2 linked regions of the Beijerinckia sp. 28-YEA-48 genome follow. The protein of the gene in region 2 interacts with the protein of the main gene of each other region in a pairwise test. Links are inferred from orthologs where the notes say so. Each region holds a gene or a part of one and is shown on either strand. Other genes may lie near its edges. The genes, in order: dnaE and BLW50_RS20945.

Region 1 (15,624 bases), 2.2 Mb from region 2 along the record:
CGAACTCCAGGTGTTCTCACCATCGGTCATCAGGACGATCACCTTCATATTGTTGGCGGTGCCGTAGGCGCTGCCATCGGCGAACGGCAGGTTCGGCGAAATCGTATGCCAGCCCCACACGAAGCCCTGATGGATGTTGGTCGAACCACTGGCGGATAGTCCCGAAATCTTGGTCTTCAGGCTCGCCTTGGCCGTCTGCACCCGCACCAGCGACGCCGAGGTGCAATACCGGTTCGGGCCCCTGCTGGTCGAGGTCACCGTCCCGCTTTTATATTTGCAGAGACGCGATTCCTTGGTCGTTTCGTCAGTGAGCGTCTCGCCGCTCGGGCTCGTCGTACAGCTGCCCCCGTTATCGTTGAGATAGCTGTTGTCGTAGCTGTTGGAATTGTTGATCGTGCCTGTCGTCGTTGTGGTGACGTAACGGCCCTGGCGGTAGTCGTAATACGTCGACGTGATCGGGCCGGTATATTGCGGATCCGGCTCATCGGGCGCCAGCATCGGAACGAAATAGCTGTCAGGCGTGCTCGAGGCCGGCGCGCCGTCAGCGACGCTATAGGGATAGGCGCGCGCTTCGACGCAGCCGGTCCAATCCCACGCCGAACGCGTTGCCTTAAGCTTGGTGAACAGACCGAAGCGGCTTGTCGCGACGGATGAATCGCGTGCGAATGCCGGGCTGCGGAATGTTTCATCGGTCGCGCCGGTCAGATCGAACCATGCCGAGCCCGAATAGCTAGCCCCGACATTGACGGCCGCAGCGAATGGCACCACCGACATTTTCATGCCGACCTTGAGTGGGCTCGTATCGAACATGTAATCGACGAAGGCATTGGCGGCGGACTGCATGGCCGAAAGCTTGCTCACGCCATCGCTTGTCGAATTGCTCATCGAGCCCGTCGTATCAAGCACAAGAGCGACTTCAACAGTGCCGACACCATTGACCGTGCTGCAGGCCGAGGCGTGGATGGCAAGCGAGTCAACATTGGCGATACGCATCAAGGTCGTCGGCATGGACTTACTGGCCTTGACGCAAATCGCGTTGCCGGCCGCATTGAGCGCCGGATATCCGGTATCGAGAGACACCGTCGCATCATGCGTCAGGGCCGCCAGATAGTTGGTTGCGGTGCTGGTCAAGACCGGATTCCGCATCCCGTTCGAATAGTCCTGCATCGCCTTCAAGGCCACGGCATCGACGGAGGCCTGTAGCGATGTGCGCGACGTGATCGCGCGGCCATAGTCGAGCGAAGCCGCGATGAGCAGCAAGGCGGAGGTCGAACTGACGGTGAAAATCATCGAAACGGAAGCGCGACGGTCGGCCATAAAGCCAAGCGCGCTGCCAGCCAGATGCTGCTTCAGCCGAGCGAAGAGAGACAGGTTCATAACGGGTAGTGCCCCAGCAGAGACCCGAATGCTCAACAGGCCTTCAGGTGGATCAAGTCATGGCTCGTCAACCATCAAGCGAAAATGAAGATCATCGCTCAAGTTTGAACGAAAAGACCGCATATCGTTGAAATGATGGGGGTTCAGCCGGAAAATGAGCTGGGTACGATGCAATTTTCATCCGTTGATCGGGCAGAAAACAGCGATTTCGACGCCATTTTCGCGATCTCGGAGCGGAAAAGCGATCCGCGAAACAGGATTCGCGGATTTTAACGATGAATGAGAATTCCTCCGGGTTTCTCAGAAATTTCCGGGGACAGACCAAGAAAACGCCGAAAAAATTTTCATGCGCTTCACGATCCCTTAAGATGTCAACGCGCCCGGCATGAACGAAAAATGGGCGCGAACACAAATTGGGGGGACACCATGGGAGGAAGCACGCGCTGGCGTGCGGCTGCGGCCGTCATCATTGCATTGGCTTCGATCGCCACCACGCCTGTTCACGCGCAGACCTATCCGACACGGCCGATCAAAGCCGTCGTCTCCTACACCGCCGGCAGCGGCGCCGACATTCTCGCCCGTTATTTCACCGAAGAACTGGCGCGGCTGGTCGGCCAGCCGGTGATCGTCGAGAACCGCCCCGGTGCGGGCGGCAATATCGGCGGCAATGCCGTGGCCAAGGCGCCGCCCGATGGCTACACCATGTTCGTCACGCCCTCGGCGCCCGTCACCGGCAATTTCGTGCTCTATAAGGAGATGCCTTACCGGTTCGAGGATTTCGCGCCGGTGACGAGCCTGGTCAACGTGCCCTTCACCATTGTCGTTAAAGGCGACAGCCCAGTGAAAAACATGGCGGATCTGACCACCTTGATCCGATCGAAACAGGGCAAGGCCACTTACGGCGCGCCGACCACATCGTCGATCGCCATCACCGGCATGTATCTCGACGAGATTCAAGCCACCGGCACCCCGGTTCCTTATAAGGCTGCTCAGGAGGCCCTGCGCGACGTCGAAACCGGCAATGTCGATTTCCTGATCCTCGATCTTACGGGCGCGCTCGGCGCCCTGAACCGCGGCAGCGTGCGCGCCGTCGCCATGCTCGGCGACGAGCGCTTTCCGACCTTCCCCAACGTGCCGACCTCGCGCGAACAGGGGTTGAAGAACGTCAATTGGATCGCCGAGTTCTATGCGCTCATGCCGGCGGGCACGCCGCCCGACCATGTGGCGAAAATCGAAGGCCTGCTGAACGACATCCTCAAGCGGGATGAAACACGCGCCTTTCTGCTGAAGGCCGGCGGTATGCCCTACCCCGGCACGAGCCAGATTCTGCACGAGCGCATGCTGGTCACGATCGAGAAGTGGAAACGGGCGGCGATGATTGGAAAGATTCCGCAGCTGTAGGTTTCGCCGCCTACACCGCATTTCTAGGTGTCATATGCGTCGCCCGATGTCGCGAATGTGGCGAGAAATTTGCTTTTAAACCGCCACGAATGCCCCTCACCGGAAGGAGACCGCCCTATGCTCAATCGCCGCTCATTCTCCAAGCTCCTCGGCGCAACATCCTTGGCCAGTTGCGCCTGCGCTTTACCCAGCGGCTTCATCGCGGAAGCTGTCGCGCAGACGCCGGCAGCTCCTGTCAGTCGCGGTTCCTATCTGATCAAAAACGGCGCCGTCATCACCGTCGATCCCAAACTCGGCGTGCTGCCGCGCGCCGATGTGCTCGTGCGCAATGGCGTGATCGAAGCGGTCGGCGAGAACTTGAGCGGCACTGACGTCGAGACGATCAACGCCGAAGACATGATCGTCATGCCGGGCTTCATCGACACCCACTATCACATGTGGAGCGCGCTCGGCCGCAACTATCTCGCCGACGGCGGCTTTGAATATTTCCCGGCGAAGAACGCGACATCAGCGCTCTATACGCCCGATGATTTCTACAACAGCATCATGCTGGCGATGGCCGAACTCGCCAACAATGGCGTCACCACCGTGCACAATTGGGCGCATAACGTGCGCTCCCCGGCCCATGCCGATGCTGAACTGCGCGCCCACAAGGACTCGTTGCTGCGCGCCCGCTACGCCTATGGCCATATCGACATGCTGGCGCGCGACAAGCCGCTCGATTTCACCGATATCGACCGTGTCCAGAAAGACTATTTCTCCTCCGGGACCGCGTTCGACGGGCTGGTGCATTTCGGCGTCAATCTGCGCGCCATCGGCCAGGCGACGGAAGCCACCTTCCACGAAGACGTCGGCCGCGCGATGCAACGGAAGCTGAAGATCGCTGTCCATGCGGGCCAGGCGCCGCCCAATAATTTCGATGCCGTCGACTATGAGAAGCGCGGCTATCTGGGACCGAACTTCCTCGTCTGCCACTATCTGCCGGGCTCGGACGAGGATTATGCCGCCATGGTGCGCGCCGGCTCTCCCCTCAGCTTCGCCACCCATTCCGAACATCGTCTTGGCCTGGCCGGCGATGCCCGTGAAGCCTTCATGCGCATGCGCAAGGCCGGCCTGTCGATCTCGCTGTCATGCGACGCCAGTTCGATCACCCCGCCGAACATGCTGGAGATCATGCGTTTCACTTGGAACATGGCGATCCCCTGGCGCGGCACGAAGTCGGAGAAAGACAGCTTCCTCGGTTTCAAGGAAGTCATCGAAATGGGCACAATCAACGGCGCCAAGGCGCTTGGCCTCGGCAAGGTCACGGGATCGCTGACGCCGGGCAAGCGCGCCGACATCATTCTGATCAACACCAATGACGTGAACACCGCGCCCTTAGCCAATATCGAGGCAACCGTCGTGATGTCGGCGACGCCAGCCAATGTCGACACGGTCATCGTCGACGGTAAGATCGTCAAGCGCGGCGGCAAGCTTGTCGCCTATGACGTGCCGCGCATCGTGCGGGCGGCCAAGGAATCGTCCCTGCGCATTCGTAAAAGCGCCGGCGGGCGGCTGACGCCACCGGCCTGCTGTGGCGGCTAGCAGTCCTTGTGAGCAGCAGGCGTTTTACAGCCGCCTGCTTTTTTGCTTTGCTCGACGGAGCCGGCGATCATGGGAGTTCCCGTATGGTCAGCACCGTCGCTTTGCGAAGATATTATGCCAGCCTTGTCACGGCAGGGCTCGACGGCCGTCTGACCGAAGCCTTTGCAAAGGTTCCGCGCGAACGCTTCGTCGGCCCTGGACCATGGTACGTTTCCACTGGCACGGGTTACGTCAAGACGCCTTCCGATGACTTATGCTTCCTTTATACCAATGCCGTGCTGGCCCTGCGCGCCGATCGCACCATAAACAACGGTGAACCACGCCTGCATGGTCGCTGCCTAGCGGCCCTGGAGGTCGTAGCTGGGGAACGTATTGCTCATATCGGCGCTGGAACTGGGTACTATACCGCCATCCTCGCCGAGCTCACAGGACCGACGGGATCGGTCGCGGCCTTTGAAATCGATCCTGAACTTGCAAACCGAGCGGCCATCAATCTGGCCGGCTTTCCTCATGTCACGATATATGCCCAATCGGGCACAGAACCCTTGAGCGCGAAATTCGACGTCATCTATGTCAACGCCGGCGCGACGCGGCCGTTGGATGCGTGGCTCGACGCGCTAGATGTCGGCGGGCGGCTTCTCTTTCCCCTCACGCCCGACAGACCGATCAACGGCATGATGCTCCTCGTAACGCGTCGCGCCGACAACACTTTCGACGCGCGCTTCGCGGTCGGGCCCGTCGTCTTCATCGACTGTGAAGGTGCCCGCACGGACTGGGAAGCCGAGCAACTCCATCATGCCTTCGTGCGGGGCAATGCACATCAAGTCCGTTCGCTTCAACGCGGAAGCATGCCTGGTGACACAAGCTGGTGCGCGGGCGACGGTTGGTGGCTATCCACCCGCGCCAACATTTAAAGCCTGTGCGGCAGGAATATTTCTAAATATGCTCGACCGCGACAATGCCGGGGATGGCCTTGATGGCCCCGGCGATCTGCGGCGAGACGTGAAAGCGGCCCGGCAATTTGACTTCCACCTCACTGCGGTCGCGTTCCAGCATCAGCACGAAGGAGACTTCGCCCTCGCCCTTCGTGCCGAGGCGCTGCGCCACGGAGGCGAGCGGTGAATCATCGCGCATGAAGATGCGTAGGCCCTTCTGCACCTTGCTGGCCGCCCGATCGAGCGCCTCGACCGTGGCGATGCGGGCGCGCACATCCTCGCCTTCGAGCGAGGCTTGCACGGCCACCATCACCACCGAGCCTTTTTCCAGCAGGTCGCGATATTGATTGAGCCCTTCCTGGAACAGGATCGCCTCATATTGCCCTGAGGGATCGGACAGGGTGACGATGCCCATTTTCGATCCGGACTTGGTGCGCCGCTCCTGGCGATCGAGAACGGTGGCGGCGAGGCGACCGGCCGAGGCGCCACGCTTCACCGAGCGGGCGAAGTCGACCCAGCGCTGCACTTGCAGGCGCCCCAGCACCTGCTGGTAATCGTCGAGCGGATGGCCCGACAGGAAGAAGCCGATGGCATCGAATTCGCGCCGCAGCCGCTCCGACGGCGACCAGGGCTGCGCCTTCGGCACGATGAATGACGCAGCGCTATCGCCAAACAGCGCCGACTGGCCGGCCAGCGCCTCGGCCTGGGTGCGGTTGGCCTGGGCTAGAACGGTGTCGATCGCCGCGATGGCGCGCGCCCGCTCCTTTTCGAACACGTCGAAGGCGCCGGCAGCGGCCAGGTTTTCCAGAACCTTGCGGTTGATGGCGCGCGGATCGATGCGATTGGCGAAATCGCCGAAGTCGCGGAACGGCTTGTCGCCGCGCGCGGTCACGATCGCCTGCGCCTGGCCCTCGCCGACACCCTTCACGGCCGAGAGCGCGTAGCGGATGTGCAATTCGCCATTTGCATCGCGGCGCACGGCGAAATCGGATTCCGATTCATTGATGGAAGGCGGCTCGACCTTGATGCCGAGGCGCTGCGCCTCGTTGCGGAATTCCGCCAGCTTGTCGGTGTTGGCCTTATCGAGCGTCATCGACGCCGCCAGGAACTCGACCGGGTGGTTGGCCTTGAACCAGCCTGTCTGATAGGCGATCAGCGCATAGGCGGCGGCATGGCTCTTGTTGAAGCCGTAGTCGGCGAACTTGGCCAAGAGATCGAAAATCTCGTTGGCCTTCACCTTCGAAATCTCGCGCTCGACCGCACCGCGGACGAAACGATCGCGCTGCGCGTCCATTTCGGCCTTGATCTTCTTACCCATGGCGCGACGCAGCATATCAGCTTCGCCGAGCGAATAGCCCGACAGGAGCTGGGCGATCTGCATCACCTGTTCCTGATAGATGATGACGCCGAACGTCTCCTTCAGGATCGGCTCGATCTTGGGATGGATATAGTCCGCTTCCTGCTCGCCCAACTTCACGGCGCAATAGGTCGGGATGTTCGCCATCGGACCTGGGCGATACAGCGCGACAAGCGCGATGATGTCTTCCAGCCGGTCGGCGTGCATTTCCGTCAACGCCTTGCGCATGCCGGCGCTTTCCACCTGGAACACGCCGACCGTCTCGCCCCGGCCCAGCATCTCGTAGGTTTTCTTGTCGTCGAGCGGCAGCTTGTCGATCTCGATCTCGACATCGCGCTGGCGCAAAAGCTCGACGGTGATCGCCAAGGTCGTCAGCGTCTTCAGGCCGAGAAAGTCGAATTTGACGAGCCCCGCCGGCTCGACCCATTTCATGTTGAACTGGGTGGCGGGCATGTCCGACTTCGGATCGCGATAGAGCGGCACCAGCTCGACCAGCGGCCGGTCGCCGATGACGATACCGGCGGCGTGGGTCGAGGCGTTGGAATAAAGCCCTTCGAGCTTGCGGGCGATGTCGAGCATGGTGGCGACACGCTCGTCCTCCTTCATCGCCTCCTGCAGGCGCGGCTCGGATTCGATCGCCTGTTTCAGGCTGACAGGCGCGGCCGGATTTTGCGGCACCAGTTTGGCCAGTTTATCGACTTGCCCCAGCGGCATTTCGAGCACACGGCCAACGTTGCGCATGACGCCGCGCGCCAGGAACGAGCCGAAGGTAATGATCTGCGCCACGCGATCGACGCCATAGCGCTGGCGCACATAGCGGATCACCTCGTCGCGGCGATACTGGCAGAAGTCGATGTCGAAGTCCGGCATCGAGACGCGTTCTGGATTGAGGAAGCGCTCGAACAGCAGGCCGAACCGCATCGGATCGAGATCGGTGATGGTCAGCGACCAGGCGACCAGGGAGCCTGCGCCCGAACCACGGCCGGGACCGACCGGAATACCCTGCGCCTTCGCCCATTTGATGAAGTCGGCCACGATGAGGAAGTAGCCGGGAAACTTCATCTTGATGATGACGCTGAGCTCGAACTCGAGCCGTTCCTGATAGTCGCTCTCGCCAAAGCCATCGGCCATGCCGTGCACGGCGAGCCGGCGCGCCAAGCCTTCACGCGCCTGGCGTTGCAATTCCTCGACCTCGTCGCGCTGTTCGCCGGTCTCGGTGGTGAAGCGCGGCAGAATGGGCCCGCGTGTCGTCGGCCGATAGTTACAGCGGAGCGCAATCTCGACCGAATGAGCCAGCGCTTCGGGCACATCCGCGAACACGCCGCGCATTTCGGCGCGCGTTTTGAAGCGATGATCGGCGGTGAGTTGGCGCCGGCCCGTCTGGCCTGTGGTCGTGCCGTCGGCGATGCACAGCAACGCGTCATGGGCCTCGTGATCAGACAGCGCGGCGAAATAAGGTTCGTTGGTCGCGATGAGCGGCAGCGAGCGCCGATAGGCGAAATCAAGCAGCACCGGCTCGATCCGCTTCTCCAGCGGTGTGCCGTGGCGCTGCAATTCAACATAAAACCGGCCGGCGAAAATCCGCTCCAGTTCGGCCAAGCGCTGGCCGGCGTGTTCAGCACGACCATCGCCGATGAGACTGTCGATGGCGCCGGTGGGGCCGCCACTCAACGCGATCAGGCCCTGGGCCTGGGCCGCGAGCTTTTCGATCTGCACATGCGGCAGATCGCCAGCGGAGGGATCGATCCAAGCCGCCGAGACGATGCGCATCAGATTGGCATAGCCCTCGGCATCCTGGGCGAGCACGACGACGGCGCCACGGCCTGCGCGGGGATCGTCAGCACGACTCCCGAGGTTGCGACCATCGCCGAAATCGACGGTGAGATGACAGCCGATGATCGGCTGGATGCCTTCCTTGTAGAGTTTCTCGGAAAACTCGAGCGCCCCGAACAGATTGTTCGTATCGGTGATCGCCAGCGCCGGCATGGAATCGGCCTTGGCGAAATCGATCAATTTCGGGATCGTCAGCGCGCCTTCGCGCAAGGAAAAAGAGGTGTGCACGTGCAGGTGCACAAAACCCACTTTATCGACGATCCGCTGCATGTTCTCAGGCTGCATATTCGACGGCAATCCAGATATTTCGCGACTCACATCCCCCTTCTGGGAGACCGCGCGCATGATCAAGGAAGCCCGCGGCCGCGTCGAGCAGGAAGGGGACGTCCCTCCCGCCATCAACAGCGGCGTTTGCACTCACACGAGCGGCGCCCCGGCGCGGGTCAGAAGCAGGATCAAGGCGACGAAGGCGCCGAGGGCTGCAAGCTCGAATGTGTCGTTCAGAAAGGTGCGCATGACAATGTCCTTTTCCCGTTTCGATCACTGTAAGTTCATTATTTGTTCTCATTCTTGTAAATGCAACCCGTGAAATACGCCGGGACTGTTTCAGGGAAATTTATGGTTAATCAATACTTAAGCCGGCTGCTGGCTGAAACCGGCTGCGAGGCGCGGCCAGACAGGCCTATTCCAGCTCGACGAGCAGCCCGTCACGCAAGGTGACGCGACGGTCCATGCGGCTCGCCAGTTCCATATTGTGGGTGGCGACCAGGGCCGCGAGACCCGACGCGCGAACGATCTCGGTGAGAGCACCGAACACCAGATCGGCGGTGCGCGGATCGAGATTGCCGGTGGGTTCGTCGGCAAGCAGGATACGCGGCGTATTGGCGACGGCGCGCGCGATGGCAACGCGCTGCTGCTCACCGCCCGACAATGTTCCTGGCCGATGCTCCAGACGCTTACCAAGACCGAGGAAGGTGAGAATCTCAGTGGCGCGGCTGCGCGCTTCGGCCCGATCAAGACCGCGGATCATCTGCGGCAGCATGACGTTCTCAAGCGCCGAGAACTCCGGCAGCAGATGATGGAACTGATAGACGAAGCCAATCTCGACCCGGCGCAACGCCGTGCGCTCGGCATCGCCCATATGGGCTGTCGGCAGACCACCGACATAGATCTCGCCGGCATCGGGATGTTCGAGCAGACCCGCCAGATGCAACAGCGTCGATTTGCCGGCGCCCGACGGCGCGATCAGCGCCACCGACTGGCCGGGCCAGAGACCCAGATCCGCGCCACGCAGAATATCCAGGGTTCCCTCCCCCTGGACGTAGCGGCGTTCAACCTTGTGTAATTGCAGGGCGGGCGCAACGGTCACGGCATCACTCGTAGCGCAGCGCTTCAACAGGGTCCGTCTTGGCAGCGCTCCAAGACGGCAGGATCGTCGCCAGCAAAGACAGGCTGAGCGACAAGGTGACGATGGTGATCACGTCCGACGGCACGACGACCGAGGGCAGACGGCTTAAGAAATAATAGGTCGGGTCGAACAGGTTGAGGTTGAACACAGCGTTCAGTCCTGTGCGGATCGACTCGAGATTATGCGCCACCAAAAGGCCAAGCAGGAAACCGGCCAATGTGCCGACAATGCCGATGGCCGAGCCGGTGATGAAGAATATCCTCAGAATGGCCCCGCGCGTGGCGCCCATGGTGCGCAGGATGGCGATCGCCCTGCCCTTGTCCTTCACCAGCATGGTGAGGCCCGAGATAATGTTGAGCGCCGCGACGATGACGATGAGCGTGAGGATGAAGAACATCACGGTGCGCTCGACCTTCAACGCCTCGAAGAAGGAGCGATTGCGCTGGCGCCAGTCGGTCATGATCATCGGCCGGCCGATGACCGCATCGAGCTTGGTGCGGATGTTGTCCATGTCGTCGGGATTATCGACGAAGACCTCGATCACCGTCGCCTCGTCCTCGCGGTTGAAGAACTCCTGCGACTCGGCAAACGGCATATAGACGAAAATGCCATCGAACTCGGACACCCCGATCTGGAAAATCGCAACGACGGGATAGGATTTGATGCGTGGGGCAACGCCAAAGGGTGTCTGCGCGCCACGGGCAGTGAGAATGGACACCTTATCGCCGACGCGCACGCTCAGATTCTCAGCCAGTTTCTGACCGATGGCGACGCCTTCCGAGGTGTCGAAATTGTCCAATGTGCCGAGCTTCACATTGCCGGCAATGCCCGGCAATTGCTTGATGTCCCTCTCGCGGATGCCACGCACCAACGCGCCTGACTGCTGATAGGGCGAAGAAACACCAGCGGCGCTTTCCACCATCGGCAGCGCCACTTTAACGCCAGGCACTTTCGTGATCCGGCCGATCACCTCATCATAGTCGGTGAGCGGCGTGTCGGCGCCCTGCATGAAGATATGGCCATTGATGCCAATGATCTTGCTCATCAGCTCGATATGGAAGCCGTTCATCACCGACATGACGACGATGAGCGTGGCGACGCCCAGCGTGATGCCGAGGAAGGAAAATCCGGCGATGACCGAAACGAACCCGTTGGCCCGGCGCGAGCGCAGATAGCGCATGGCCAGCATCCATTCGAACGCGGAGAAAGGCCGCGTGCCGGATGCCGGCGCCTGCTTGTTGGGCGCCTGACTATTGCTTGCCGGGGCTGCAACGGGTGCATTCATGCAGAGAACCGCGCGCTGAGCTTGTTGAAGGCCTCATCAGGCGACAAGGTCTCGCGGACGCCACTGCGCCGCTCCTTGATCTCGACCTTGCCTTCGGCCAAGCCCTTGGGGCCGACGATGAGCTGATAGGGCAGACCGATCAGATCGAAGGTGGCGAATTTCGCGCCCGGCCGCTCGTCCCGGTCATCATAGAGCGTGTCGACACCAGCCTTGGTCAGCCGCTCGTAGAGATCCGCACAGGCGGCATCGACCGCCTTGTCGCCGACCTTCAGATTGGCGAGGCCGACATGGAACGGCGCGACGGCATCCGGCCAGATCATGCCGGCGTCATCATGGTTGGCCTCGATGATCGCGGCGGCGAGCCGCGACGGGCCGATGCCATAGGAGCCGCCGTGCACGGCGACTTCCTTGCCATCGGGACCGTTCACCACGGCGCGCATGGCCTGCGAATATTTGGTGCCGAAATAGAAGATATGGCCGACTTCAATGCCGCGCGCCGAGACCTTCGCGGCTTCGGGAAGCGCGTCGAAGGCGGCGGCGTCATGCATTTCCGACGTCGCCGCATAGAGCGAGCGCCACTTGTCGACGACGCCCTGAATGCCAGCCTTGTCGTCGAAATCGATATTGGCCGGCGGCGGCTCGAAGGACAGATAATCCTTGTGGCAGAACACTTCGCTCTCGCCGGTCGAGGCCAGGATGATGAATTCGTGGCTGAGGTCGCCACCGATCGGGCCGGTGTCGGCCACCATGGGGATGGCGGTGAGGCCCATGCGCGCGAAGGTGCGCAGATAAGCAACGAACATCCTGTTGTAGGAATGCCGGGCGTTCTCCGCATCGATGTCGAAGGAATAAGCGTCCTTCATCAGGAATTCACGCGACCGCATCACGCCAAAGCGCGGCCGCACTTCGTCGCGGAACTTCCACTGAATGTGGTAGAGATTGAGCGGCAGATCCTTGTAGGAGCGGACATAGGCGCGGAAGATCTCGGTGATCATTTCCTCGTTGGTCGGCCCGAAGAGCATTTCGCGCTCCTGCCGATCCTTGATGCGCAGCATCTCCTTGCCGTAGTCGTCATAGCGGCCGGACTCGCGCCACAGCTCCGCCGACTGGATCGTCGGCATCAGCAATTCGATGGCGCCGGCGCGGTTCTGCTCTTCACGGATGATGTCCTGGATCTTGTTGAGGACCCGCAAACCGATCGGCAGCCAGGCATAAATACCGGCCTGTTCCTGCCGGATCATGCCGGCGCGCAGCATCAAGCGATGCGAAACGATTTCCGCTTCCTTGGGTGTTTCACGCAGGATCGGCAGAAAATATCGGGACAGACGCATTCGGCATTCCAGTTGTGGCGTTGCGTGGACCTGAAAGGTAGGGACGAATCGTAGAGAAATCCGCAGTCAGTTCAGGCTCTGTTACCAATCGCACTGCGGAAAAAATTACAAGCGTGGCAGCGTTTGTTCAGGCGGTTCGTTGGGCAAATTCGGGGATCACTGTCGACGTGGGCGAGCTGAACGGTCCGACACTGGCGGAATGTTGGCGAATTCCGAGAAAATTATCCCGATTTAATGTGGGGCGTCCGGCCCGCGAAATTGGAAAAATCATTGTATACCATTATAATCAGCAGGTTATCGCAAATTTTGGGAACAATAATCGGCTCAAAAAAATCGATAGGTTGCTACTGAATTCACGTGACACGTGGTCGCACTTTAGCTAGCTTCGCGACGCCAATCCAAAAGGAGGCCGCTACCCAAATTTGGTAGTCGCAAATACCGAGTCTCGGGAGGGAGCCTGCCGCTAGCCTGCGCCGCTAAAGGCGCTGCGACCTCCACCGAGGCCGCAAAATGGACATGGCAGGTCAGCAAGAACTAAACAGCAAGGTCTCGCGGGCTGGCCCCAGCGAACCTTGCTTTTGTTTTTTGGCTTTTGCTTTTAGTGAGCCGCGCCTTATCTGACGTTTTCCTGCGCCGCCAGCTTCTTCAATTCCATGATCGACAAGCGAATGCCTTTGTCATCTCTGACGATGTATTCCAGTTCCTCTGTCAGCATCGAGGCCAGCTTCTCGATGGCTGCCGCCGCCGTTGACGCGCCTTCACGGCTCTGCAGTTCCTGCTGAGCGCCTTTCGCAAACACTTCGATATTGAATTTGTCCATTGCCGCCCCTTCGCCTACCGAGCGCGTCGTGTTTCGGTCGAAACGCAATTTGCTTTAAGCCTCGGCGTCCGTGCCCCGCGCCCATCCCTCGCGCACACCGTCGCAATAATCGGCCAGATTGCCCGTCGCGATGGCCTCGCGCATGCCCGCCATCAATTGCTGGTAGTAGGCCAGATTGTTCCAGGTCAGCAGCATCATGGCCAGAATCTCTTCTGACTTCACCAGATGGTGCAGATAGGCGCGGGTATAATCGCGACCGGCCGAAGCGGGCGAGTTCTCGTCCAGAGGCCGCTGGTCGGTGGCATATTTCGCGTTGCGCAGATTGAGCTTGCCGAAGCTGGTGAAGGCCTGCCCGTGGCGGCCAGCGCGGGTCGGCATGACGCAGTCGAACATGTCGACGCCGCGCGCCACGCTCTTCATCAGATCGTCTGGCGTGCCAACGCCCATCAGATAACGCGGCTTGGCTGACGGCAGATGCGGCTCGACCGTTTCGATCATGTCCAACATCACATCCTGCGGCTCGCCGACGGCCAAGCCGCCGATGGCCAGGCCATGGAAATCCATGTCCGCCAGCGCCCGAGCGCTTTCGATGCGCAACGGTTTATTGGCCCCGCCCTGCACGATGCCGAAGGCAGCATGGCCGTCGCCACCGCGAAAGGCCTTGCGGGAACGCTCGGCCCAGCGCAGCGACAGGCGCATGGCGCGCTCCGTCTCCGCATCGGACGCCGGCAGTTTGACGCATTCGTCGAACTGCATCTGGATGTTGGAGCCAAGCAGATGCTGGATCTCCATCGACCGTTCCGGCGTCAGCAGATGGCGCGAGCCATCGATATGCGACTGGAAGGTGACGCCGTTCTCATCGAGCTTGCGCAGCTTGGCGAGCGACATCACCTGGAAGCCGCCGGAATCGGTGAGGATCGGATAGGGCCAGTTCATGAAACGATGCAGGCCGCCGAATTCAGCGACGCGCTCGGCGCCCGGCCGCAACATCAAGTGATAGACATTGCCGAGAACGATGTCGGCGCCCAGCTCCCGCACCTGTTGCGGGTACATCGCCTTGACGGTCGCTGCGGTGCCAACCGGCATGAAGGCCGGCGTGCGGATTTCACCGCGCGGCATGATGATCCGGCCGGTGCGCGCTGCGCCTTGGGTTTTGGCAATGACGAAAGAAAAACCGTTGCTCATGAGTCCATGGTCTTGGTTGGATCGGCAGCGCGCGTCAACAGGCAGCAATCGCCATAGCTGTAGAAGCGGTAGTCCTTAGCGATGGCATGGGCATAGGCCGCCTTCATCGCGGTCAGTCCACCGAAGGCCGAAACCAGCATGAACAAAGTCGAACGCGGCAGGTGAAAATTGGTCAGCAGCATGTCGATCGCCCGGAAGCGATAGCCGGGCGTGATGAAGATCGACGTGTCCTTGGCAATCGGATGGATAACGCCCTGCTCGTCCACCGCCGTCTCGAGAATGCGCAGGCTAGTGGTGCCGATCGCCAGCAGGCGCCCGCCAGCGCGACGGGCGCGGTTCAGGGCGTCGGCCACCTCAGGGGAGATCACACCAAACTCCGCATGCATGCGGTGTTCGTCGGTATTGTCGACCTTCATCGGCAGGAAGGTCCCTGCTCCCACATGCAAGGTCACTTTGTGGATGGCGACGCCGCGCGCTTCGAGACTCGCGACAAGCTCGGGCGTGAAATGTAGCCCTGCCGTTGGCGCGGCAACCGCGCCGCTCTCGCGCGCGAACAGAGTTTGATAGTCGCTGGCGTCGTGGGTGTCCTCGCCGCGCTTCGAGGCGATATAGGGCGGCAGCGGCATGGAGCCGAGATTGACGATCGCGTCGTCGAGCGCCGCACCAGTCAACGCGAATTCAAGAAGCGCCTCTCCGCCTTCACCTTTTTCAATCACCTCGGCATCGAGGCTGGCGAGCAGACAGGCCATGCTTTCGGAACTGTCGCCAAAGCGAATGCGCTCGCCGACATTGAGTTTCTTGGCTGGACGCACGAAAGCGCGCCAGCGGCTGTCGCCTTCGCGCTTGTGCAACGTCGCTTCGATGCGCGCCACCGCTTCGCCGCGCACGCGCACGCCGCTCAAGCGGGCAGGAATAACTTTCGTATCGTTGACGACGACCACGTCGCCAGGGCGCAGGAAGGTCGGCAGGTCGCCGACGATATGATCGCGCAGCGGCGCATCGGGCTCGACGACAAGCATACGGGCGCTGTCGCGCGGCTCGGCCGGGCGCAGCGCGATGCGATCTTCCGGGAGATCGAAGTCGAAGAGGTCGACACGCAAAGAGACAC
Region 2 (14,606 bases):
GGCCGCAACGTATCGGAGACAGCGCGTCGCTTGAGCATGCACCGCCGCACCCTGCAGCGCATTCTGGCGAAGCGCGCGCCGCGCTAACGCTGCCTACCCACTGATGGGATCGCGCGTCGGATCGTAGAGTAAATGCAGGCGGCTGGCCGCCTGCAGGCCGAAGGCGATCAGCATGGCCTTGCGCCGCGCCGCATTGAGCACATGTTCCGACGGTGGCCGAATGATCTCGGCGCCGAATTTGTCGGCGACGATCAATCCGCACTCTTCCGGAAAAATCTCCAAGGGCACTTCCGCGTGGGTGGCGAAGGAGAAATGGTCGCAATAGTCGCGATACTCGTGCCATTTCTTGTCGGTGCGAAAATCGGCGATGCTCGATTTCACTTCGACGATATGAAAGCGGCCATCGCCGCGCAGCGCGATCACATCGGCGCGCCGGCCGTTGTTGAGCGGCATTTCGACGAGCGATTCCAACCGATGGGCGCGCATCAAGCGCTGTACGCCGCGCATCACCATGGCCGCATGGGCCGATTGGCGTTTGTCTTCGGGCGGAACGGGAGAATCGGGATTCATCACGAGGGCAGACCTGATTATTCAGGCGCGATCTAAATCCCGATGCGGACGCATGGCAAGAATAGGTCCATCCGGCGTTTGCGCACGCGCCATCGACACACCGAAAATCTCGCCGAGCACGTCGGTCTTGATCAGTCGCCGCGGTGGCCCGTCGGCGGCAAGGCGACCGTCCTTGAAGGCGAGAATTCGGGTCGCGTAACGGACGGCGAAATCGACATCGTGGATGACCGCGATCACCAGACTGCCGGCTTGCGCGCGCTTTTGCAGCAGATCCATCACGCGCAGCTGATGGGCCGGATCGAGCGAATTCAACGGCTCGTCGAGCAACACGATCGGCTGCGGCCCGACAAGGGCGCGAGCCAGAAGCGCCCGCATGCGCTCGCCGCCGGAAATCCGCTCGACGCCGCGCTCAGCCAGTTCGAGCAGATCGAGGTCCTGCAATTGCTGCTCGATGGCCGGATCGTTGCCATCCGCCCGCGCGTCGAACGGCATCAGTCCTAAAGCGACGATGTCGCGCACCGGCACCGGCCAGATTGGTTGGCGCATGTCCTGAGGCAGATAGGAGATGGCGCGGGCGCGTTGCGGTAGAGATAGACTGGCGAGCGCCGTGCCGTTGAGGGTGATCGATCCCGATATCGCCATTTGGCCGGCGAGCGCGCGCAGGAAGGTCGTCTTGCCCGAGCCGTTTGGGCCGATCAAGGCGACGAACTGGCCGGCCTCCAGGGACAGCGACAGGTCGTCGATGATCTTGCGGCCGGCGAGCGCGACGCCGAGGTGGTCGACGATGATATAGCTGCTGCCACTCATGCGCGGTCGTCCAGCCGGTAGGGACGGGCGATGACGAGATAGAGAAAGCAAGGGGCGCCGATGACGGCCATCAGCGCGCCAACCCGGATCTCGCTCGTCGCTGGAATGAGTTTCACCATGATGTCGGCCGACGTGGTGAGGATGGCGCCGACCAGCGCCGACGGCAGCAGGATCGCTTGCGCATCCGAGCGCACGAACGGCCGCACAATATGTGGCGCGAGCAGGCCGACGAAGCCGATCGCGCCGGCGACCGCCGTGCCGGCGCCGACACCTAGCGCAATGCCGGCGCTGGTGATCAGCGACACGCGCCAGACATCGAAGCCGAGCGAGGTCGCCGTCTCTTCGCCCAAGGTCAGCGCTTTATAGGCGGGTCCGCACCAGAACAATGCCGCTGCGCCAACGATGATGAAGGGCAGCGACAAAGCCACGTGCCACATCGAGCGATCGGTGAACGAGCCCATCAGCCAGAACACGATTTCCGTCACCGCATAGGGATTGGAGGAGAGCGACAGGATCAGCGAGATGGCGGCGGCCGCCAGGCTGCCGATCATCAGGCCGATCAGCAGCAGCGAGATCACCCCACCGACGCGGCGCACGACCAGCAAGGTCGCCAGCATGGCGAGCATGGCGCCGAGTATGGCGGCGAGCGGCAGCGCCAGCGAGAAGGCATCCGCCAACCCGGAATAGATCATCAGCACCGCGCCGAGCGCCGCCGCCTGTGGCGTGCCCAGCACAGCCGGCTCAGCCAGAGGATTGCGGCTCAGTCCCTGCACCGCCGCGCCGGCGAGGCCCAGCATGCCGCCGATGGAAATCGAGAGAATGACGCGCGGCAGCCGGATCTCGCGCAGAATGATCGCAGCGGTTTCACTTTCGCCGGTCAGGCCGAGAACAAGTTCGTGCAGCGAAAGATGCGCCGGTCCGAGCATCAGGGACAGAACAGCAACGACGATCAGCGCGGCAAACAGCACAATGAGAAAGGCTCCGGAGGCGGCCGAAGCCGTCCGGAGCCTGACTGTTTTAGACGGTGCTGCGTAGCGTTTCAGCATTTGATGACCTCATCAAATGTCATGGAGACGCGTCAAAATAAGAGATTTTGGGCAAAATCGCGTTTCTGTTGAAACGCGATTTGCTGTGGTGGTCGATTCTACCATGTCACCTTCAAGCCGGCGTAGATGGCGCGGCCGGTCACGCCATAATCCCGGATCTCCTGATAACGCGCGTTGGTCACGTTCTCGAGCCGGGCGAAGGCGGTCACATTATCATTGAACTTGTAGCTGGCGCGAATATCGCCCCGGCCATATTGCGGCAAGGTCACACGCCCATAGGGGAAGTCGTTGCTGATGTCGGTCCGGGCCGAGGCGACGTAGACGCGGCCTTCCACCTCCAGGTTCGGGATGCCGGTGTAGATGACCGAAAGGCTGCCCTGCTGGCGCGGCCGGCGCAACAGGCCGATCTGCTTGTCTTCGTCGACGGCGGTCATGCCGGTGAAGGTGACGCGCGCGCGCCAGGTGTCGGGAACGATGACCGCATCGATCGAGGCTTCGACGCCGCGAATGCGGGCGTGGCCGACATTGTAATATTGGCCGATGAAGAAATTGGCCGCCGGATTGAAGTCGATCAGGTTACGATACCAGCTGTCGAACAGGGTGGCCGAGGCTTTCACCCGGCCATCGAACAAGGTCTGGTCGATGCCGGCCTCATAAGAGAAGTTCTGTTCCGGCCGCAGGCTCGGCAGACCGTAAATGCTGAAACGTTGATAGAGCGAGGCGGCATGGGCGCCGGTACCGGCGCTGACGCGCAGCCGCGTGCCGGTCTCGTCGAAGCGATAGGCAGCGGTGGCGCGCCAGGTCGGGAACACGGTTCTGTTGTCGATGGCGTCGATGCGCCCACCAAGTGTCAGGTCGAGGCGGTCGAACAGAGTGATGCTGTGCTGTGCGAACACCGAATTGGTGATCTGCGTGCCCCAGAAGGGCATGGAGATCGTATAAGGCGCCTGCAGCCAATCCTCGCGCGAGGACGCGGTTTCGCGTTCCGACTTGGCGCCGAAGATGAACTGGCCGTATGTGCCGAGATTGGCCGTGCCTTGATATTCGACACCGACGCGGCGCGAGCGGAAGGTCGTGTCGCAGTTATAGCTGTTGAAGAACGTGTCGAAGCACGACTGCTCCAGCCGGTTGAACCGCTCGATGAGGCTCGAGTAGACGGTCAGTGAATTCTTCAACAGGCCGCCGAACGGATCGAAATTGGCGCGCACGAAGGCAGTGGTGACGAATTGTCGACCTTTGTTGAAGCGTGTGTCTTTGTCGGCCGGCATGAAGGCGCCGGGATTGTCGAAGCGCGCGACATCGGCGAAGCGCGTCAAGCCGACATCGACGGAGAAACTGTCGGACGGCGTGAATGTCACCCGCGCCGAGCCGGCAAATTTGTCGGTCTTGTCGTTTTCCAGCGGTTGCGTCAGCGTGCTGGTGATGCGGCCGATGCGATAGCCGTAGCGCGAGAAGCCATCGGAGTGAAAGCCGGTCAGCGAGAAGGCATAGGAGACCGTGTCGGTCGCACCAGAGAGCGTGCCCGTCGTTGAAATCGTGCCGTAAGTGCCGGCTTCCACCTGCACGCTGCGGCGCGGCTTGCGCTCGCCCTTGCGGGTGATGACATTGATGACGCCGCCCATGGCGTCGGAACCATAAAGCGCCGATTGCGGGCCGCGCACGATCTCGATGCGGTCGATATCGATGGCCGACAGCGCGCCGAAATCGAGCGAGCCGTCGGTGCTCGAAGCATCGCCGATGCGAATGCCGTCGATCAGCACCAGCGTCTGGCCGGGGGTGGAGCCGCGCAGCGAGACATTCGACAAGGAGCCGGGGCCGCCGGTTTCGGTGATGTTGAGGCCCGGCGTGCCGCGCAACACGTCGGCGAGGCTCTTGGTGCCGTAGTTCTGAATCTCTTCGGCTGGAATGACAGTGACGCTGGCGCCCAGCCGCTCGATCGGCAGTAGTGTGCGGTTGGCGGTGATGACCAGCGTTGGCAGCGGCACATACCCTGGCGGGACATTTTGCGCGCTAGCTGAGTTTGACAGAACCGGCGCGGATAAACAAAAAACGCCAGCCAGAATGGCGGCGTTACCAGGGGAACGATGCATCACTATAGCCTCCTGCCATCCCACCGACGGCTTGAGAGAAAACGAAGATGTTGGCCGGTCTCCTGGCTCGCGGATCGTCGCTGCTTTCGCGTCTTCCCGGGGTGATCACCCAGTGACATGGTGCGAAGTCAGCTCATCGCTTACAGTTGCGGGGGCAGCTGCGGCATCGGTTTCCCTCACCGCATTCCCGTTTCACCCCATCGCTGGGGCACCAACAATTATGACCGTACAGAGGCGATTCTGCGAATGCAAGGTGGCAAGGCCGGCTCCGGCCGTAACTCTGGCAGGTGTGGCATGAAGGCCATGGCGCTCGTCGCCATGCTCGTCATGGCTGATGAGGCGCAGGCGCAACAACCGTCGCAACAACCCTCGATTGTATCGGCGAATCTTTGCGCCGATCAGCTTGTGCTGAGCCTGGCCGATCGCGATCAGATCGTCTCGCTCAGTCCCTTTGCCGCCGACAAGGAGATTTCTTTTCTCGCGGCGCAGGCCGCTGGTCTGCCGCGCAACACCGGCGCGGCCGAGGAACTGATTCGCCTCTCGGCCGATCTCGTCGTTCTGGGCCGTTATGACAATCGCCTCACCCGGGATTTCCTCGCCGCCAAGGCGCGGCCGTTCGCTGTCGTTGATTCTTGGGTCAGTCTCGACGAGACCCGGCGCGAGATCACTGCGCTGGCGGCACGCTTTGGCCACCCCGACCGGGGCGCGGCTTTGGTGGCGGCCATTGATGAAAGCACGGGCGCCCTCGCCGCCTTGGCTGGGGAAGTGCCGCAGCGCAGTTTCCTCATCTTGCACCGGCGCGGCTATGTTCTGCATGCTGGCCTAGCCGGCGATCTCGCCGTTAAGGCGGGCCTGCGCAATGCCGCCGGCGACGTCGGCCTCATGGCGAGCGGCTTCGTCGATCTTGAGCGGGTTGTTGCGGCCCGGCCCGATTATCTCATGGTGGCCGAGGCGCACGACCGTCCGGAGGACCAGGGCGAGGCCCTGCTCGAACACCCGGCCTTGCGTCGGCTTTATCCGCCTGAGCGCCGCCTGGTCGTGCCCGATCTGCTCACCATCTGCCCGGGCCCGGCCATTCCCGCCCTGGCGGCCCGTTTGGCGCAGGAGATCAAAGCCAAGGTGCGGTGAATGCCGTCCCAGACGCGTTGAACACCGCTAGGGAGCGGGCCGGCACAAGCGCGCTTCAGCCTCAACCAACAGAGGTTCCAACTCAGTCAACAGTCATGTCACCGATTGCTGCATAGCGGAAACAGGTGTTTCAGCTAGACTGCTCATGGATCGCTGGTTGGCGCAGAAAACAAAAGTCCAGCGTTTGCGACGTCGCCTGTCGCCAATGGACCGCGCCGGCTGGTCACGCAAATTGGGAGAGAAAAATGGCCCCTGAGAGCATCACCGCGCCAGCCCCGGCAGATGAGCAAGCCCGTGTAGATGAGCTGGAAGCAAAGCACCTGGACGCCGAAAAGCGATATGGCAATTTCCGATATGAGAAGCCGGAAGGGGTCAGCACGGGGAAAGGGTTCGTCGCGCTGCACCGGACGGATCTGTTCAAGGCCGTCGTGCAAATTGTCAAAAAGGGCGGTGGCGAAAACAATCTTCACTATCACAGCCGGGTCGATACGTTTTGGATGGTGCTCAAGGGACGTGTCCGCTTCTACGGACCCAATGATGTGCTGATTGGCGAGTTCGGTCCCAACGAAGGCACGGTGACGCCGCGTTTTTCGCGATATTGGTTTGAAAGCGCCGGCGAGGAAGAGCTCGAACTTCTTCAAGTGGCCGCCTATGCGCCACACGCAAGGGACGGTGGGCGCACGGACGTTTCCGCGCAACGCTTCGTGCCGGGAACGGGAGAATTCTATTCCGCTGCGGAGAAAAAATAGAACGGAAAAATAGCGTTCGGGAGAAGGCGGGATTACGCCCGCCTTCTCATGTTCAATAATATCGCTCCAATGCGATCTTCCGCACCTGTTCCATGTGCGGCGCGTCCAACATGGTGAGGGATTTTTCGACCAGCTTGACGGTCTCCTCGGCGTTGGCGAAGGCGGGCACCAATTGTTGTTCCTTCAGCCGCTCCACCACCAAAGGATCATTCAACGCATTTTCCAGGGCCTTGCGCAACAGCGACAACAGTGCGGGCCTCGTTCCCGGCGTCGTGATCATGACGCGTCCCAAATCGGCGATATTGGCGCGCCATTCCAAAATTAACTTCTTATCATCGGACAGCGGGCTCACTTCCGCGATCGTCGGAATGTCAGGAAACATTTTTGATCGCGACAAGCCGACCGTCGCCAGAACCTTATATTGCTTTGCCCGCACGAAAAGGGCGGCGGAGTCGTGGGAAGCCACGCGGCCATCGACTTCTCCATTCGCCAGGGCGAAATTGACGCCCGAGGAGCCGCCATAACCAAGGACGATCTTGGCCGGCATATCCGTCACGTAGGCCATAACCGCCGTCGCATCGCTATTGCTGTCTGAATTGTTGACCGAGCCCCAAAGAACTTTGCGATTTGAGGCGACGAGGTCAGCGAGGGAATTGAAGCTGGATGTGGGAGAAACGGCGATGACTTTCTTTTCATCGGCGACGCGACCTATCCATTCCATCTTGCGAGGGTCGTAGCGGACGCCCGGCATCTTATAAAGGAAGGATGTCATCATGCCTTCGCCGCTGAGCAGCACGATGGTGCTGCCATCTTTTGGCGCGTTGACGACGCGATCGATCGCGGCCAGTCCGAGCAGTTCGTAGGTCGGCAGGAGCGTGGCGTTCAGGTATTTTTCCATCGGCGGGATGAGCGTCCGCATGTAAGTATCGAAGGCGCCGCCCGGGCCGCCTGTTGATACGAAACGGATTTGACGGCCGGCGTAATCCTTCTGCTCTTGAGACAAGGCGGAAGTCGCCGAAGAAGCGGCCAAGCCAAAGGTCAGCAGGCCTGCCAGAACGCTGGTTTGACCGACGCGGATCATATCAATCCTCCCTGATGTCTTTCGCCCAGATTAGCGTCTTTAAAAACGCGTTTGGCATGGCTTTTGGAAACAGTGTTGTTCCCTTTTGAGCCATTCAGCGAACGATAAGCGCGCTGCGGATGCCGCGCTGCGAAAGGACAATCAATGGGGAGCCTGGCAGCTAAACTTCCAGTCGCTCAGATCCAAACCACGATGCAAGATGATCCATGAACAACCGCACCCGATGGGACAGCTGGTTGCCGGCGTATATTCCATAGAGAGGGAGCGGGCCGACAGGGAATTCGTCCAGGATTGTGATCAACCTGCCCTGCTTGATATCCGAGGCAACGCTATATCTCGGCACGACGCCGATACCGAGATCCCGCAAAATACACTCGCGCAAGAACATTGAGCTGCTGGCGATCAGACTGCCCGAAACCTTGACCTCCAAGGGCCCATCCGCTGACTGGAAAACCCATCCCGCATTGTTGGTATGAATGGTGTGCCGCAAACAGTTATGGGCGAGCAGATCTTGGGGTGTTCTCGGCAATCCGTGCTGCTCAAGATAGCGCGGCGTCGCGCAGACCTGGAGATTGAACGCCGCCAATTGCGACAGACCAGAGTTGAATCACTCAGGTCGCCAAAGCGCAGAGCCAAATCAATGCCGGATTGGACCAGGTCAATTTTGCGATCAAACGGCAGAACCGTCATCTCAACGTCTGGATATTTTTTCGAAAAAGAGACGATGGCGTCGGGAAGCGCGAAAACCATGAAAGATTTTGGCGCCAACAGTCGGATGTGACCGCGCGGCTCACCATGATTGGCGGCCAACTCAAAATCGGCTTCGTCGAGATCATTGAGAAGTTTGGCACAACGTTCATAGTAGATGCGGCCAACTTCCGTCGGACTCACATGCCGCGTTGTTCTGTTGATCAGGCGAACGCCGAGCGCCGTTTCCAACGCGCTGATTTCACGACTGAGATAGGAGCGGGAGATGTTGAGCTGGCTTGAGGCGGCGGTAAAATTACGCGCTTTCACAACCTGGACAAAAAGCCGTAGCGCCCTCAGCCGATCCATTGGATATTTCGTCTCCTCATACAGCAGCTCGGTCCGGCAGCTTGGCGGCTAGGGTGCCATCCAAGACAGTACCAAACAAGGGACCTCTCACCCCTGCGGCTTGATCTGGAGCGGTAGCCCAGCCACCACCAGCACCACCTTGGCGCAAGTCGCCGCCATCATCTGGTTGAGACGCCCCTGGGCATCCCGGAAGGCACGGCCAAGCTCGGTGTCGGGCACGATGCCGAAGCCCACTTCATTACTGACCAACACCAGCGGATATGGGCAGGCGGCGACCGCAGCGGTCAATTGCTGGCTCTTGGCTTCCACGTCGTGTCCGGCCAGCATCACATTGGCGAGCCAGAGCGTCAGACAGTCGACGACAACCAGATGGGTGGCCGCGGCGGCTGAAGTGATCGCCTCGGGCAGGGCGAGCGGGGCTTCGATGGTGGTCCAGTCCGCCGCGCGCTCGGCCCGGTGATGGGCGATGCGGCGCTCCATCTCGGCGTCACCGGCCGTGGCCGTGACGATGATCCGCTTCCGCAAGCCGCTCGCATCGGCCAATTGCTGCGCGAAACGGCTTTTGCCGGAGCGGGCGCCACCGAGCACTAGGGTCGCCTGGGTCGCCAGGGTCGATTGTGCAGCCATCCGCTCCGTTTCCTTTTCTGTTCAGGTGCCTATGCTAGGAACCCACCACATCGTCCAGGACTGTTTTAGAAGCGCAATGAATCCCACACTCGCCGACCTGCCGACCACCATTTTCGACGTCATGTCCGGGCTCGCCCGTGATCTCAATGCGATCAATCTCGGCCAGGGTTTTCCCGACGACCCCGGCCCCGAGGACGTCCGCCGCGCCGCGGCGGATGCCGTCCTTAACGGCTGGAACCAATATCCGCCAATGATGGGCCTGCCGGAGCTGCGCCAGGCCATAGCGGCCCATTACAGCCGTTTCCAGGGCCTGGATCTCGATCCAACCACGGAGGTCATGGTGACGTCGGGCGCCACCGAGGCTTTGGCTGGCGCCCTGATGGCTGTGATCGAGCCGGGTGATGAAGTCGTGCTGTTCCAGCCGATGTATGACGCCTACCTGCCGCTCGTGCAGCGCGCCGGCGGCGTCGCGAAATTCGTCAACCTGCAGCCGCCGTCCTGGACCATGGCGCGCGCCGATCTGGAGCGCGTCTTTGGCCCGAAAACCAAGGCCGTGGTCTTCAACAACCCGCACAATCCCTGCGGCGTTGTCTATGAGCGCGCGCAGCTCGAACTGCTGGCGGAGTTCTGCGTCCGCTACAACGCCATCGCCATCTGCGACGAGGTCTGGGAACATCTGGTTTTTGACGGTCGCCAACACATCCCGATGATGAGCCTGCCTGGCATGCGCGAGCGCACCGTCAAGATCGGCTCGGCCGGCAAGATCTTTTCGCTCACCGGCTGGAAAGTCGGTCTCGTGGCGGCCGCACCTGCGGTGATGAAGGGCCTGTCCAAGGCGCATCAGTTCATCACCTTCACCACGGCGCCGAGCTTGCAGGTTGGCGTGGCGCACGGGCTGATGAAGGACGAAGCCTATTTCGCCACCATGCGCCAGACCTTCCAGGCGAGCCGCGATCGCTTCACCGCCGGCCTCAAGGATGTCGGCTTTAAGGTGATCCCGAGCCAGGGCACCTATTTCGTGACCATCGATATCAGTGAACTCGCCATTTCCGACGACGTCGCCTTCGCGCAGAAGCTTGTGCGTGAATTTGGCGTGGCGACGATACCGGTGTCCGCTTTCTATGCGGAAAACGTCTATCGCAACGCCGTGCGCTTCTGCTTCGCCAAAAAAGATGAAACGCAGGACCGCGCCCTTGAACGCCTGCGCCAGGCCGCCCCCGCCTTTGGACTATCGGGAAACTAAGAAAATGCGGAAACTCCTTACGTCTTTCGTCGCGCTGCTGGCGCTTGCCACACCGGCCTTGGCTCAGACCAAAGTGGTGAATGTCTTCAATTGGTCCGACTATGTCGACCAGAAGCTGCTCGACGCGTTCACCAAGGAGACCGGCATCAAGGTCGTCTACGACACCTATGATTCCAACGAGACCTTGGAAACGCGGCTATTGGCGGGCAAGAGCGGCTATGACGTGGTGGTGCCCTCGGGTACCTTCCTGCAACGGCAGATCAAGGCCGGCATCTATCAGAAGCTCGATCGGTCGAAACTGCCAAACAGTTCGGAAATCTGGCCGGAGATCGCCACGCGCCTCTCGGCCTATGATCCCGGCAACGAATATTCCGTCAACTATATGTGGTTTACCACCGGCATCGCGTTTAACGTGGAGAAGATCAAGGCGCGCCTCGGCGACCGCCCTATCGATTCCTGGGACATGATCTTCAAGCCCGAGAACATCAAGAAGGTCGCTGACTGCGGCGTCTATATGCTTGATAGCCCCGAGGACATTCTGTCGATCGCGTTGCGTTATCTTGGCCTCAACCCGGAAACGCGCAACCAGAACGAAATCAAACGGGCTGCCGACCTCGTGATGCAGGTCAAGCCCTATATCCGTAAATTCCACTCATCCGAATATATCAATGCCCTCGCCAACGGCGACATCTGCATGGCGGTCGCCTGGGCTGGCGATAGCTTTCAGGCGCGCAACCGGGCGCGTGAGGCGGGCAACGGTGTCGTCATCGACTATGTGATCCCGAAGGAGGGCACGCTGATGTCGATGGACAATCTCGCCATCCCCAAAGATGCCGAGCATGTCGACGAAGCCTATGCCTTCATCAATTTCCTGCTGCGGCCAGATGTAGCGGCGCGCAACAGCACCGTCACCAATTTCGCCAGCGGCATCTTGAAAGCCAAGGCTCTGCTGGCGCCGGAGATCGCCGACAACAAGTCGATCTATCCGGACGAGGCGACCATGCGCCGCCTCTTCACCGTGGCGCCTTACGAGCAGACGTTGCAGCGATTCGTGACGCGCGAATGGACTCGGATTAAGACGTCGCGGTGATTTTCAAGGAACGATAGCAGGACGCCCCGGGTGTCATACCGGACACGCTAAGCGTGATCCGGTATCCAGTGGCAAAGTACGTGCTGCTGTTCGTTTGGCTATGCCTGCAAAAAGGTAGCAGCCGTCTCAGGCTCTACCCCTTGCCCCTGGTTCCCGGATCATTCGCTGCGCAGATGTCCGGGATGACATCAAGGTCATGACCAGAAGGCTTTTGACCACTAATCAGTCAGCATGCGCTTCAACAGTTCGAGCTCTTCCGACAGCGGATTGTCGCTCTTCGACAGGGCTTCGATCTTGCGCACCGCATGCAGCACTGTGGTGTGATCGCGGCCACCGAATCGGCGGCCGATCTCCGGCAGCGAGCGCAGGGTCAGGACCTTGGCCAGATACATGGCGATCTGGCGCGGCCGCACCACGGTGGCCGTGCGGCGTGACGACAGAATGTCGGACTTCGACACGTTGTAGTGATTGGCGACGAGCTTCTGGATGTCTTCGATCCGCACGCGCTTGGGCTCGCTGGTGCGCACCAGGTCGCGAATAGCACTTTCGGCCATCTCCACCGTCAGCGGCGCACCGGCCAAGGTCGAATGGGCGATGAGCCGGTTGATGGCGCCGTCGAGATCGCGGCCATTGGTCTGAATGGCGTTGGCGACATATTTGAAGACGCTTTCCGGCACGTTGAAGCTCGGATGCGCGGTCTTGGCTGTTGCGACAAGCGATTCGACCATCTTGAGGCGCAGGTTCTCGTCGAACGGACGCATCTGCACGCACAGGCCACCGGCCAGGCGCGAGCGGGTGCGCTCGTCGATCGTCTCCAGGTCTGACGGCGGCCGATCGGCGGCGATCACCACTTGGCGGCGCGCATCGATCAGCGCGTTCAGCGTGTGGCAGAACTCCTGCGGAATCGATTTGCCGCGCAGGAACTGCACGTCGTCGATGACCAGCGTATCGATGCCGCGCAGCTTCTCTTTAAACTGGATCGCCGTCTGCGTGCGCAGCGCCGCGACGAAGCTGTACATGAAGCGCTCGGCGGTCAGGTAAATGACCTTCTGTCCATTGGCGCTGGCCGAATGGGCGATCGCCTGCAGTAGATGGGTCTTGCCGAGGCCGACCGAGGAATAAATGTAGAGCGGATTGAACTGCGTCGGTTCGTCGCGCGAACTGCGCGAGACCTTCTGCGCGGCCGCATGGGCGAGCTGATTGGGCATGCCGACGATAAAGGAATCGAAGGTGAGGTGCTTGTCGAGCGGCGCGCCGGCGAAGGCGTCGTTGACTTCGACTTCCGCAGGCGCGGTATCGATGCGCCGTACCGTCGGCGCGACAGCGCCGCTGCTGCGCACAGGCGATACGTCGTTGTGCGAATCTCCAACGAGTCCAATCGCGTTCTGCGGCTGGCCGACAAGAACCGGGCGTCGCGCGCTTGAGCGCACGTCGACGAGGACATGGGTCATGCCGGGGAATTCGGCGCTCACCGCGAACGTCAGGCGCTCAAGATAGTGCGACTGAATCCAGCTTTTGAGAAATTTGGTCGGCACCGTGCAAAACAGCGTCGTGTCGTTCATGCGCTCGAATTCGAGGCGCGCGAACCAGGAATTATAAATGTCCTTGCCGACTTCGCTGCGCAGACGCTGGCAGACGCGTTCCCAGGCAACACTCGTTTCGCCACGCGGCGGTGTTTCGCCGGCTTGACGAAGCGCGTGGTGATCTGAGGCGGGTTGCGAGTTGAGTGTCATGGCGATGTCCAAAGAATATCCGTCTTGCGCCTGGCATAGCCAGACGGCAACGCACGGTGATGATGATTGGTTTCTGTGCTGAAATTGAGAAGCGATCAGCTACGAATGATGTTCGGCGTCAAGACCTAAACGCGAGCGAACTCGGCAAAGCTGAAAGCGCAGTACGTTCGAAACGATAAATGGTTAAATGAAAGTTCGCCGCCATGTCCCCGTCTCCGTTTGCAGTTGATCTGCATTTGTTTGGCCCCCGCTGCCGGCTTGTCCCGAGCCGGCAACAGTCATCACTTGCACGTTCCAACGACACGCGTCTGCCTCTTTAAACTCTTGCTGAAATGTTTTGTCCGCTACCGAGCGATGAACATTCTCGTGCAGCATGCCCGCGCCGTTGGATCAACTTATTCACTGCTGTGAACAACACGCAACATAAAGCCGAGGCGCGGGCTGAAATAAATATTCAAGCGTGTGCGGCTTTTAGATTGACGCGGATAAATGGCTGATTCCGCGCGACAAGAAATTTACGCATTTCCGTCGCAATTGACGCGCTGAGAACGTCGCACGAGATGTTGCTGCGGCAGAGTCACTCTCGCAACAGGCTCACACCGAGAACACAGAAATCTTGGGGCCCAAAACGCTGATTCTTTGAAAGATTATTTGCTCGATGAAATGCGCGTTGCAAATGCCGCGTGACGACGAAGTGACAATCACAAAACAAGAAGCCTGGATCTTTCGATCCAGGCTTCTCAATCCATTCTAATGATAGACGCGATCGCAGTCTGAAATCAGAGTGCCTTCACGCGAATAGCAAGACGCGAAACCTTACGCGACGCGGTGTTCTTGTGCAGGATGCCCTTCTGCGCTGCGCGCATGATGACAGGGGCTGCAGTGTCGAACGCCGTCTTGGCGGCAGTGGCATCACCGGAAGCGATGGCCTCTTCGAGCTTGCGAACATAGGTACGCATCGCGCTGCGGCGCGAGCGGTTGACCGCGGTACGATGCGCGATCTTTCTGACAGCCTTGCGGGCCGACGCGGTGTTAGCCATGTGTTGTCCTCGAAAAAATGCCGGACATCCGCCCGGCAGGAATTTCAGCGGCGGGTCAAATAAAGACCCGCCATTTGCGGGCCCTTTTAGGCGCAATAGCCATCGGCGTCAACGCTTCTGAGTCTGGCTGCGGTGCCGGCTCAGAGTCCGTCGAACAAGGCCGTCGAAAGGTAGCGTTCGGCGAAATCGGGAAGGATGACAACGATATTTTTACCTTCCATCCCGGGCCGGGCGCCCACTTCCAGGGCGGCGGCCACGGCGGCCCCCGCCGAAATACCGACCGGAACCCCTTCCAGCCGGGCCAGTTTTCGCGATGTGTCGAAGGCGGTCTGGTTGCCCACCGTCA

Evidence for each region.
Region 1: the proteins of BLW50_RS20945 (region 2) and dnaE interact in binary tests that used the Escherichia coli proteins (3 or more experiments, as listed by UniProt). The link is inferred for Beijerinckia sp. 28-YEA-48 from one-to-one orthologs.

The regions. Positions count from the first base shown.
Region 1 is NZ_FNSI01000001.1:2,276,553-2,292,176, forward strand. What follows is about bases 5,099-9,096. They hold dnaE (DNA polymerase III subunit alpha), read right to left. Parts: upstream 8,773-9,096; coding sequence 5,299-8,772; downstream 5,099-5,298. Other genes in these bases: BLW50_RS10785 (protein-L-isoaspartate O-methyltransferase family protein), read left to right, coding at 5,099-5,276. Also shown: BLW50_RS10770 (pilus assembly protein TadG-related protein), read right to left, coding at 1-1,377; BLW50_RS10775 (Bug family tripartite tricarboxylate transporter substrate binding protein), read left to right, coding at 1,804-2,778; BLW50_RS10780 (amidohydrolase family protein), read left to right, coding at 2,896-4,362; more of BLW50_RS10785, read left to right, coding at 4,446-5,098; BLW50_RS10795 (ABC transporter ATP-binding protein), read right to left, coding at 9,170-9,856; BLW50_RS10800 (lipoprotein-releasing ABC transporter permease subunit), read right to left, coding at 9,861-11,180; proS (proline--tRNA ligase), read right to left, coding at 11,177-12,511; BLW50_RS10810 (hypothetical protein), read right to left, coding at 13,125-13,331; tRNA guanosine(34) transglycosylase Tgt, read right to left, coding at 13,386-14,516; tRNA preQ1(34) S-adenosylmethionine ribosyltransferase-isomerase QueA, read right to left, coding at 14,513-15,616. UniProt on the Escherichia coli protein: DNA polymerase III is a complex, multichain enzyme responsible for most of the replicative synthesis in bacteria. This DNA polymerase also exhibits 3' to 5' exonuclease activity. The alpha chain is the DNA polymerase catalytic subunit.
Region 2 is NZ_FNSI01000001.1:4,462,854-4,477,459, reverse strand. What follows is about bases 8,334-11,313. They hold BLW50_RS20945 (aminotransferase), read left to right. Parts: upstream 8,334-9,230; coding sequence 9,231-10,397; downstream 10,398-11,313. Other genes in these bases: BLW50_RS20940 (polyamine ABC transporter substrate-binding protein), read left to right, coding at 10,402-11,313; cobU (bifunctional adenosylcobinamide kinase/adenosylcobinamide-phosphate guanylyltransferase), read right to left, coding at 8,615-9,154; BLW50_RS20955 (LysR family transcriptional regulator), read right to left, coding at 8,334-8,527. Outside these bases: BLW50_RS21000 (ActR/PrrA/RegA family redox response regulator transcription factor), read left to right, coding at 1-87; BLW50_RS20995 (MmcB family DNA repair protein), read right to left, coding at 94-570; BLW50_RS20990 (ABC transporter ATP-binding protein), read right to left, coding at 592-1,377; BLW50_RS20985 (FecCD family ABC transporter permease), read right to left, coding at 1,374-2,423; BLW50_RS20980 (TonB-dependent receptor plug domain-containing protein), read right to left, coding at 2,522-4,408; BLW50_RS20975 (ABC transporter substrate-binding protein), read left to right, coding at 4,760-5,641; BLW50_RS20970 (cupin domain-containing protein), read left to right, coding at 5,887-6,390; BLW50_RS20965 (tripartite tricarboxylate transporter substrate-binding protein), read right to left, coding at 6,443-7,471; more of BLW50_RS20955, read right to left, coding at 7,874-8,333; more of BLW50_RS20940, read left to right, coding at 11,314-11,487; chromosomal replication initiator protein DnaA, read right to left, coding at 11,706-13,220; rpsT (30S ribosomal protein S20), read right to left, coding at 14,000-14,260; cysK (cysteine synthase A), read right to left, coding at 14,401-14,606. UniProt on the Escherichia coli protein: Shows aminotransferase activity with methionine and histidine as substrates, and to a lesser extent also with phenylalanine.